Regions from separate parts of the Xanthomonas sp. NCPPB 4467 genome, predicted to be linked through region 1. Evidence: predicted binding sites of a transcription regulator. Region 1 holds the regulator's gene; each other region holds the start of a gene.
The links. The regulator FliA, encoded in region 1, starts transcription of late flagellar genes. The targets are predictions, from matches to a motif close to TAAAGTTTNNCNNNCNNNGGCCGATAA.
Positions count from the first base shown of each region.

Region 2: the regulator FliA is predicted to act here: its motif matches at 1,569-1,595, upstream of ACCQ06_RS09025 (GGDEF domain-containing protein).
Region 3: the regulator FliA is predicted to act here: its motif matches at 1,870-1,896, upstream of ACCQ06_RS03680 (GGDEF domain-containing protein).

Region 1 covers NZ_CM191260.1:2,575,903-2,579,174, reverse strand. Annotated here, with positions in the region: gene ACCQ06_RS11175 (MinD/ParA family protein) at 1-717, shown strand, start outside; gene ACCQ06_RS11170 (RNA polymerase sigma factor FliA) at 714-1,481, shown strand; gene cheY (chemotaxis response regulator CheY) at 1,517-1,909, shown strand; gene ACCQ06_RS11160 (protein phosphatase CheZ) at 1,909-2,535, shown strand; gene ACCQ06_RS11155 (chemotaxis protein CheA) at 2,538-3,272, shown strand, end outside.
Region 2 covers NZ_CM191260.1:2,050,538-2,053,809, forward strand. Annotated here, with positions in the region: gene ACCQ06_RS09020 (efflux transporter outer membrane subunit) at 1-470, shown strand, start outside; gene ACCQ06_RS09025 (GGDEF domain-containing protein) at 566-1,540, opposite strand; gene ACCQ06_RS09030 (hypothetical protein) at 1,706-1,939, shown strand; gene ACCQ06_RS09035 (sensor domain-containing diguanylate cyclase) at 2,196-3,272, opposite strand, start outside.
Region 3 covers NZ_CM191260.1:855,225-858,496, forward strand. Annotated here, with positions in the region: gene ACCQ06_RS03670 (cellulase family glycosylhydrolase) at 1-74, opposite strand, end outside; gene ACCQ06_RS03675 (SulP family inorganic anion transporter) at 286-1,773, shown strand; gene ACCQ06_RS03680 (GGDEF domain-containing protein) at 2,014-2,994, shown strand; gene ACCQ06_RS03685 (M28 family metallopeptidase) at 3,144-3,272, shown strand, end outside.

The DNA of each region.
Region 1 (3,272 bases):
CGCACGCTGCTGCTGGACGCCGACCTTGGCCTGGCCAACCTGGATGTGGTCTTGGGCCTGTCGCCCAAGTTCACCCTGGCCGACCTGATCGCCGGCCGCTGCACGCTCGATGAAGTGATCATCGAAGGCCCGGGCGGCGTGTTGGTGGTGCCGGCCGCCTCCGGTCGCCGCCACATGGCGGAACTGGCTCCGGCCCAGCACATCGGCCTGGTCAATGTGTTCTCCGAACTGGAACGCGACCTGGACGTGATGGTCATCGACACCGCCGCCGGCATCACCGACAGCGTGCTGACCTTCTGCCAGGCCGCCCAGGACACCGTGGTGGTGGTCTGCGACGAGCCGGCCTCGATCACCGACGCCTACGCGCTGATCAAGGTGCTCTCGCGCGAACGCGGCGTGGACCGCCTGCAGATCATCGCCAACATGGTGCGCGACCCCAACGAAGGCCGCCTGCTGTACGACAAGCTCTCGCGCGTGTGCGAAAAGTTCCTCGGCGATGTGTCGCTGAACTATCTCGGCCACGTGCCGCAGGACGACTGGTTGCGCCTGTCGGTGCAGCGTCAGCAACCCGTCATCAAGGCGTATCCCGCCAGCCCGTCGGCGCAGGCCATTGCCGAAATCGCACGCCGTACCTCGCGCTGGCAGGCTCCCACCGTGCCGCGCGGCAACGTCGAGTTCTTTGTCGAACGCATCATCCAACGGGGAGTGGCCGCATGAGCACTGCTACCGCAACCACGGCCAGCGCGCAGTACCGCGCCGTGCAGCGCAATAACGCCAACGACGTGGTGACCCAGCACGCCGATCTGGTCCGCCGCATCGCCCACCATCTGGCGGCGCGTCTGCCGGCCAGCGTGGAAGTGGACGATTTGATCCAGGCCGGCATGATCGGCCTGATCGAAGCCTCGCGCAGTTACGACTCCGACCAGGGCGCCTCGTTCGAAACCTACGCCTCGATCCGTATCCGCGGCTCGATGATCGACGAAATTCGCCGTGGCGACTGGGTGCCGCGTTCGGTGCACCGCCGTGCCCGCGACGCCGCCGCCGCCGTGCGCAAGATCGAGCAGAACACCGGCCGCGCCGCCGCCGCCACCGAAGTGGCCGCCGCGATGGAAATGCCGCTGCCCGATTACCTGCGCCTGATGGAAGACGCCGCACGCGGCCAGGTGCTGAGCCTGGAATCGCGCATCGAAGATCACGGCGAGCTGGACACCACCGCCAAGGGTGGCCCCAACCCGCAGCAGATGATGGAGCGTGGCGAATTCGGCCGCGAGCTGGGCAAGGCCATCGGCCAGTTGCCCGAGCGCGAGCAGCTGGTGCTGTCGCTGTACTACGAACAGGAATTGAACCTGAAGGAAATCGGCGCTGTGCTCGGTGTCAGCGAGTCGCGCGTCTGCCAGATCCATGGCCAGGCCGTGGTGCGTTTGCGCGGCCGCCTCAAAGTCTTCGAACTGGCCGATGCCGGTGTCGAAATTGACGACTAATTTTTTCGCGTATTTTTTCGTATTAGGAGCTTGATGTGAATAAGAACATGCGGATCCTGATCGTGGACGACTTCTCGACGATGCGACGTATCGTCAAGAATCTGTTGGCAGATCTCGGCTTCACCAATACCGCAGAGGCCGAAGACGGCAACAGCGCGCTGGCTGCATTGCGCGCGGGCCCGTTCGATTTCGTGGTGACGGACTGGAACATGCCCGGCATGACCGGCATCGACCTGCTGCGCAACATCCGCGCCGACGCCAAGCTCAAGCACCTGCCGGTGATGATGGTGACCGCCGAAGCCAAGCGCGAGCAGATCATCGAAGCGGCGCAGTGCGGCGTCAACGGCTACATCATCAAGCCGTTCACCGCGCAGACGCTGGAAGAAAAGCTGGGCAAGGTGTTCGAACGTCTGGCGGCGACCGCCTGATGAACGCCACCGTGGAGACCAATGCCGAACGCGCTGCGTTGATCGAGCGTCTGCAAGGTGCACTTGATGCACTGGAAAGCGGTGACGAAGCTGCGTGGAAGCGCGAGGTCGATCACCTCGCCGCCCTGCGCACGCGTCCGATGATGCAGGGCCTGAGCCGGCTCGCGCGCGAACTTGGGCAAGCGCTGGGCGAGCTGCCCACCGTGCCCGAAGAAGCCGGCGAACTGGACGATGCCTGCTCGCGCCTGGACCACGTGGTGGAAATGACTGAAAAGGCCAGCCATCGCACCCTGGATCTGGTCGAAGAATGCCGCGAGCTGGCCAACAAGCTGCGCGACGGCGGTCTGAATCAGGACCAGGGCGCGCTGATGGACCAGATGCGCCACAACCTGACCGAGCTGTCGCTGGCGCAAAGCTACCAGGACCTCAGCGGGCAGATCATTCGCCGCGTGGCCGGGATCGTGCGCCGCGTGCATGAAGGCTTCGGCGCGCTGGGCCTGCCGCCCAAGAGCACCGAGCCGAAGAAAGACGACGGCGGTCTTGCCGGTCCTGCGGTCAAGGGCCTGGACCGTCACGCGGTGTCGCAAGACGACGCCGACGATTTGCTGTCCGGATTGGGGTTGTAACCATGAGTGCTGTTCCAGACGATATTGCTGCCGATTTCATCGTCGAGGCCCAGGAAATCCTGGATCGCCTCGGCGAACAGCTGGTGTCGCTGGAACAGGCGCCAGACGAAGCCGACCAGCTCAACGCGGTGTTCCGCGGCTTCCACACGCTCAAGGGCGGCGCCGGCTTTCTGGCGATCAAACCGATGGTGGAGCTGTGCCACGCCGCCGAAGAAACCCTCGGCATGGCGCGCTCGGGCCAGGCGGTGCTGCAGGCGCATCATTTCGATGCCGCCCAGCAGTCGCTGGACTATCTGCAGGCCATGCTGGATGCGATGAGCTCGGGCGAACCCGTGCCGCATGCACCGCCGTCGCTGATCGCACAGTTCGATGCCAAGAGCGGACCGCCGGCGGTCAAGACCGCGCCCAAGGCGGCAGCTGCCGCACCTGCGCACGACGACGGCCATGCCGCGCCGGCGCCAGGCGCCAAGGCCGCGCCCAAGGCCGCCGCCAAAGGCGGCGCCGAAGCCGAACAGACCGTGCGCGTGGATACCAAGCGCCTGGACGCCATCGTCAATCTGATTGGCGAACTGGTGCTCTCGCGCAACCGGTTGAAGACATTGCGCACCCGTCTGCGCGACGAAGAACTCGACCGCGCGGTCAGCGTGCTGGATATCGCCACCGCCCGCCTGCAGACCGCGGTCATGCGCACCCGCATGCAGCCGGTGAGCAAGGTATTCGCGCGCTTCCCCAAGGTG
Region 2 (3,272 bases), 530 kb from region 1:
TGTCCGGCGATGCGGCCAGGTTGACCCAGGGCAATGCAAAGGCCTGGTCGATCACCCCGTCGATCAGCTGGGCTGCATTCGACTTCGGTACCGTGCGTGCACGCCTGCGTGCCAGCAAGGCCCAGGCCGACGGTGCATTGGCGCAATACCAGCAAACGGTGTTGCTGGCGCTGGAAGACACCGAAAACGCCTTGATCGGCTACGGCCGTCAGCAGGCGCGTCTGGCGATCGTGGTGGACCAGGCCAATGCCGCGCGACGTGCCGAACAGCTGGCGCAGATCCGCTACCGCGAGGGGTCGGAAGATTTCCTGACCTTGCTGGATGCACAGCGCACCCAGCTGGCGGCAGACGATGCCCTGGCCCAGGCCGAGGCGGCAGTCAATGTCGGCGTGGTCGGTGTGTACAAGGCGCTGGGCGGCTGGAAGCAGGGTGAAGCACCCGCCGCACCGGTGGCGGTGGTCAACCGTTGACCGATGGACGGGGCGGCCGCTGGGTCGCCCCGTCTGGTAGAAGATCGTAACCGTCGTGTTCGATGCCGCGATCTAGCCAGCCAGCAGCGCGACGCTCAGTCGGCAACCCGTACGCTGTCGCGGCCGCTGTTCTTGGCCAGATACAGTGCCGCATCGGCACGCGAAAACCAGTCTTGCCAGTGCGTTTCGCCATCGTGGCGCGCAGCGCCCAGCGACACCGTGATGCGTCCTCCCGGGCCACGCAACCCATTGCGGATCACCTTGCGCAAGCGCTCGGTGGCCGCTTCCAGTTCCGCCGATGAGCCGGCGCGCAGCAACACCACGAATTCTTCGCCGCCAAACCGGAACACCTGATGCGGCTCGCGGACTTCGTAGCGCAAGATGGTTGCCAGATCCGACAGCGCGGCATCGCCTGCGGCATGCCCGTACAGATCGTTGACCTCCTTGAAATGGTCCAGGTCCAGGATGATCAGACTGTTGAGCCGCTCCTGCGGTTGGCGCTGATCGATCTGATGGGTCAACGCGCGTTCGAGCATGCGTCGGTTGGGTAACCCGGTCAGCGCATCCAGCGACGCCAGCTCTTCCAGGTGTACGCGGTCGTCCTGCATGCGCAGCGAGAACGAATACCCCACCGCCAACGTCACCAACGTCACCACGACCGTCGACACGCCCTGGCCGGGGCTGACGATCAAGCCTGGCAAGAACAACAAGGCCACCATCAATGGCAGGCTCAGCGACACCGCGCGTTGCGGCCCGCACAGAAAATAATTGGTCGCCAGCACCGGAAACAGCCAGGGCAGGGCGCCGTCGCCCCCGGTCCAGCAGGCCACCAGGCAACCGGCGACATTGATCGATGCCAACCAGACACCGCCGGCGCCCGTGCGTTCTGCCGCGCGCATCTGCCAGCCGCGCCAGATCGCCAGCACGCCCAGCGCTGCGGTGATGAGGCACGCAATCGCCTGGCCGGTCATGGCCAGGTACACCGCATAGAGGCAAAGCAACAGCGCAGTGATTGGCCCAAGCATCTTGACGATGCCGAGGCGGAAATCCCGCCGCAGGTGGAGGATCACAGGCAAGGTTCTGTCGGAGTCGGCATCATTATCGGCCGGGTTGCGCGAAAGTTGAGCATGCAATCACCGCTGTAGCGGGTAGGAAAATGAAGCGTTGCATGGCAAGGCTTCGTGCGTTGTTGACGGCCTTGCGGCAACTGTATCGGCTGTGGGTCGGAGCCTGTTATGCCTAGATGCGAAGAGCTAGCGACGCGCCTGGATGCGTTGCAGAACGCACTGCCGCAGCTGCCTGCAGATGAAGATACGGATGTTGAGTCTCTGGATTTCCAGGCGCGTGCCGAAGCGGTGCTGCGCGGCGCTAAACCCGAAGAGGCGGCCCATGTGTGCACCCGCGTCGACGGCATGCTGGTAGGCGGTGATCTGATTCGTGCCGACGGAGAGGGGCGCGCCTGTCGGTGATGCTGCGCTGCTCGACGCAGGCGGGCGCGTTGGCGAGGGCGAACGCCAATCTCGGCGCGGTGTCTGAGCCGTATTCTCAACAACGCAGCGGCGCTCAGCGAAATGTCTGACCCGATTTGTCGCTGATGCATATAAGTGTCAGTGCATATTTGCGCCTGGGTCGCCAGGCGCCTAATCGGCCACTGGCGCCCGGCTGGCAGTTGAACGAAGCCTATCAAGGCATCTTGCCAGGGTCGCTACGACCAGCCTGCCTGCATCAGGACTCCTGCGCACATTCGGCGTCCGCCGCTTCCGGTGCGCTGATCACCTGATTGCGCCCGGCTTGCTTGGCTTGGTACAACGCCTCGTCTGCGCGCCGCAGCAGCTGCGCCGCATTGCCCGCGTGCTCGGGAAAGCTCGCCGCGCCAAACGATGCGGTGATCTTCGGCAGCGACACGCCATCGGCCATCACCTGCAAGGCCTCGATCCCGGCGCGCAACTTCTCCGCCATCCTGCGCGCAGTGGCCAGATCCACTTCCGGCAGGATGATCGTCAATTCTTCGCCGCCGTAGCGGCAGCAGATATCTTCGCCACGGGTCTGCGCCAGCAACAGTTCGCCGATTGCCGCCAGCACCCGGTCGCCGCCGCTGTGCCCATGCAGATCGTTGAACCGCTTGAAGTGGTCGACGTCCAGCATCAGCACCGACAACGGCTGCACCCGGCGCGTGCAGCGCGCCAGTTCGTGATTGAGCGCTTCTTCCAGATAGCGGCGGTTGTACAGGCCGGTGAGCGGGTCGCGGATCGATTGCTGGCGCAGTGTTTCGCGCAGACGCAGGCTATGCAGCACCAGCGAGAGTTGTTCCGCTGCCGCTTCGGCCACGGTCAGTGAGCTCAGGCCACCCGGCTGGTCGCTGCGCAGCGCCAGCATGCCCAACTGTGTGCCTTGTGCCGACAATGGGATGCACACCGTGCTGGCGTGCGTCGGAAGATTGGCGCCGGTATGGCGACACAGCATGCCTTGGCTGGCATCTTCGACCACATGCGTGCGATCGCGGCGCAGCGCCCAGCATGTCTCCGGCGCGATGCTTGCGCTGTCGTCGTCGGCCATCGCGCCCCAGGCCACCACCTGCTCAGCGCGATCGCGCGATGCGCGCAGCAAATACACCGCACCGGCCGCGCCGGGAATCAGCGGCGCAATCGTGCGTGCGGTAATTTCCAGCGCTTCTTCGGCGTCGCGGCAGTTCTGCAGCAATCCCGAGTAGCGTGCCAGCGCTTCCAGTCCCGCAGAGGTACGCTCCAGCGTCGCAAACGATTCGACCAGCTGCTCGCTGGTATGGCTGGCCTCGTCCTCTGC
Region 3 (3,272 bases), 1.7 Mb from region 1:
CTGAATGCCGGCGCGGCGGCCAGGGCCAGCGCGGTGGCAAGTGCGAGTGTACTTGCGGTCCTGAAAATGGACATGGTGATCTCCCTAGATAACCGAGCTCGACACCCGAGCGCGGTGAGGGGGGCATCTTGGTCTGCGCCCGCGTCGCGCGGCGTGATCGCAGCCACAGAAAGGCGCATTGGCGCACGGATCACAGGCGGGCTGCGGGCGCGGTCGCTTTCCCGCACACTATTGCCGCTGCGCACTGTCCGCAGGCTGTCCTTCTTGTCCCCGGAGTGTCCCCCAATGTCTTTGCTGCGTGCCGAACTGGCGCAATGGCGCGCTTCTCCCGCGCGCGAACTGATGGCCGGTGCGGTCGCCACATTTGCCTTGATTCCCGAAGTGATTGCGTTCGCCTTCGTGGCGGGCGTCGATCCGCAGGTCGGGCTGTTCGCCTCATTCGTTATCGGCATCGTGATTGCGTTTTGCGGCGGACGCCCGGCGATGATTTCTGCTGCGGCCGGATCGGTGGCGCTGGTGGCCGCACCGCTGGTGGCGGCGCACGGGTTGCCGTATCTGCTGGCGGCCGGGCTGCTGGCCGGCGCGGTGCAGATCCTGTTCGGGCTGCTGCGGTTGGGCGTGTTGATGCGCTTTGTCAGCAGTTCGGTGCGCACCGGGTTCGTCAATGCGCTGGCGGTGCTGATCTTCGCCGCGCAGCTGCCGCATCTGCTGGGCGCCAACCTCACCACCTGGGCCATGCTCGGTGTGGGTCTGGCGATCATCTACGGGCTGCCGCGCTTGCGCGTGCCCGGCCTGTCGGCGATTCCCTCGCCGCTGCTGTGCATCTTGTTGCTGACCATCGCCGGCAGCGCCCTGCACCTGCCGCTGAAGACCGTGGCCGATCTGGGCAAACTGCCCAATGCGCTGCCGTTCCTGCAATGGCCGGCGGTGCCGATGACGCTGGAAACGTTGCGCATCATCGCCTTGCCCGCATTGGCCATCGCCATGGTGGGCCTGCTCGAATCGCTGATGACCGCGCGGGTGGTCGACGAACTTACCGATACCCCCAGCAACAAGAACCGCGAATGCACCGGGCTGGGCATCGCCAATACGGCCGCCAGCCTGTTCGGCGGCATTGCCGGCTGCGGCATGATCGGCCAGACCGTTGGCAACGTGAAGTACGGCGGCCGTGGCCGGCTGTCGACCTTGTTCGCCGGCGTGTTCCTGCTGATCCTGATGGTGTTGCTGAAGCCGTGGGTATCGCAGGTGCCGGTGGTGGCCTTGGTGGCCATCATGGTCATGGTGTCGGCCGAGACCTTCGACTGGCGCTCGCTGCGCACCGTCATCACTCACCCGCGCACCTCCAGCGTGGTGATGCTGGCCACGGTGGCGGTGACCCTGGTGACCCACAATCTTGCTGCCGGCGTGGCGGTGGGCGTGGTGCTGAGCGGGGTGTTCTTTACCTTCAAGGTGGCCGGGCTGCTGCAGATCGCCCACACCGATGGCGCAGATGACGTGCGCACCTACAACGTGCGCGGGCAGGTGTTCTTCGCCTCGGCCGATGTGTTCATCGACGCCTTCGACGCGCGCGAGGTGCCCGGCCGCGGCGTGGTGATCGACGTGAGCCGCGCGCATTTCTGGGATATCACCGCCGTGGCGGCGCTGGACAAGGTGGTGCAGCGGTTGCGGCATCACGATCTGGACGTGCAGGTCAAGGGCCTGAATGCCGGCAGCCGCCGGCTGATGCAGCGGCATGCACTGGGCGAGGACGCGCTGGAATCCGCGCTGCCCTGAGCAATCAAGGACAGCCGTCCCCGCGGGCGTCGCGGGCGTTTGTGTCTGCTGCCAGCGGCGGCTGCCCGCGCGCTGAGCGTGGCCGGCCACCCGACCTCAAGTTTGCGGTTGGGGCGCCGATGCACCGGTATCGTGACTGTCGGTCGTTGTCGTGAAGCCTGCGCGTTGCCACACCAGTTGTCCGCCAGCCCGCCGTGTGCGGCAAGGCGTTCCTGCGCCTGCGTACCGGCTGCGCGATCAATGAGCGCCACGCCGTTGCTGGAACGGATGGTGGATATGACCGCCATCCGCGATGCCGATCTGCTCGATCTGAGCCTGTTGCGCACCATGCGCGAGCTCTGCGCTGCCGAAGAATTGTCGCTGCTGCGCATCGCCCCGGATGGCCGCACCATGGCCGAAACCCGCCTGCACGACGACGGCCGCTTGTCGTTGACGGTAGCCGAGCTCAAGGACGCGCAGATGCGTGCCCAGCTGGCCGACGTGCATGGCCCCGGCGACGTGCTGCACCTGCACCAGGATGGCCAGGCGCTATTGGTCTATCCGATGATGGAAGCGCGCGGTATCCGCACCTGCCTGCGGGTGGGCGGTGCACGCGCGCCCGGTGTTGCAGAACAGGCGATGCTGCAGGGCTTTGCGCGCTTCTTCCAGAATTACCGCAGCCTGCTCGACGACGCGCAGCGCGACGCCTTGACCGGCCTGCGCAACCGCAAGACCTTCGACGATGTGATCCTGCGGCTGTTTGCAGGCGGGGCAGATGTGCCGGCCAACGACAGCAGCTGGCTGGGCATCGTGGATATCGATCACTTCAAGCGTGTCAACGACACCTTCGGCCATCTGTATGGCGATGAAGTGTTGCTGCTGGTGGCGCAGTTGATGCAGCGCGCGTTCCGCCAGGACGATCTGCTGTTCCGATTCGGCGGCGAAGAATTCGTGATCGTGCTGCGTGGCGTGGAGCGCGATGTTGCGGTCAGCCTGTTCGAGCGCTTCCGCCTGGCCGTTGCCGAGCATGTGTTCCCGCAGGTCGGGCAGGTCACGCTCAGCACCGGTATCGTGGAGCTGACCGGCGGGCGCATGATCAGTCAATTGCTGGATGAGGCGGACAAGGCGCTGTACTGGGCCAAGCAGCACGGCCGCAATCGCGCCGTGGTGTACGCCGAACTGATCGCCAGCGGGCAATTGCTGCAGACCACGCAACAGACCGGCAGCGTGGACCTGTTTTAAGCGCGCATCGCGCTCGCACTACCGCGTGTAGACGTGCCGACAGCTGCTGCAGCCCAGCGCGGCCATCGCAGGCGGCCATCCCGCGACATGCCGCCGCCTGCACGCGCGGGTGGCTACACTCCAGGGCGGTCTGATATCTGGGGTATGCAATGAAGCGACTTGCCGTGGGACTCTTGGCAATGGCGGTCTCGACCGCGCTGATGGCGCAGGCGCCGACCTTCGATGGCGCGCGCATCTCGCGCGACGTCAAGGAGCTGGCCTCCGATGCCTACGAAGGC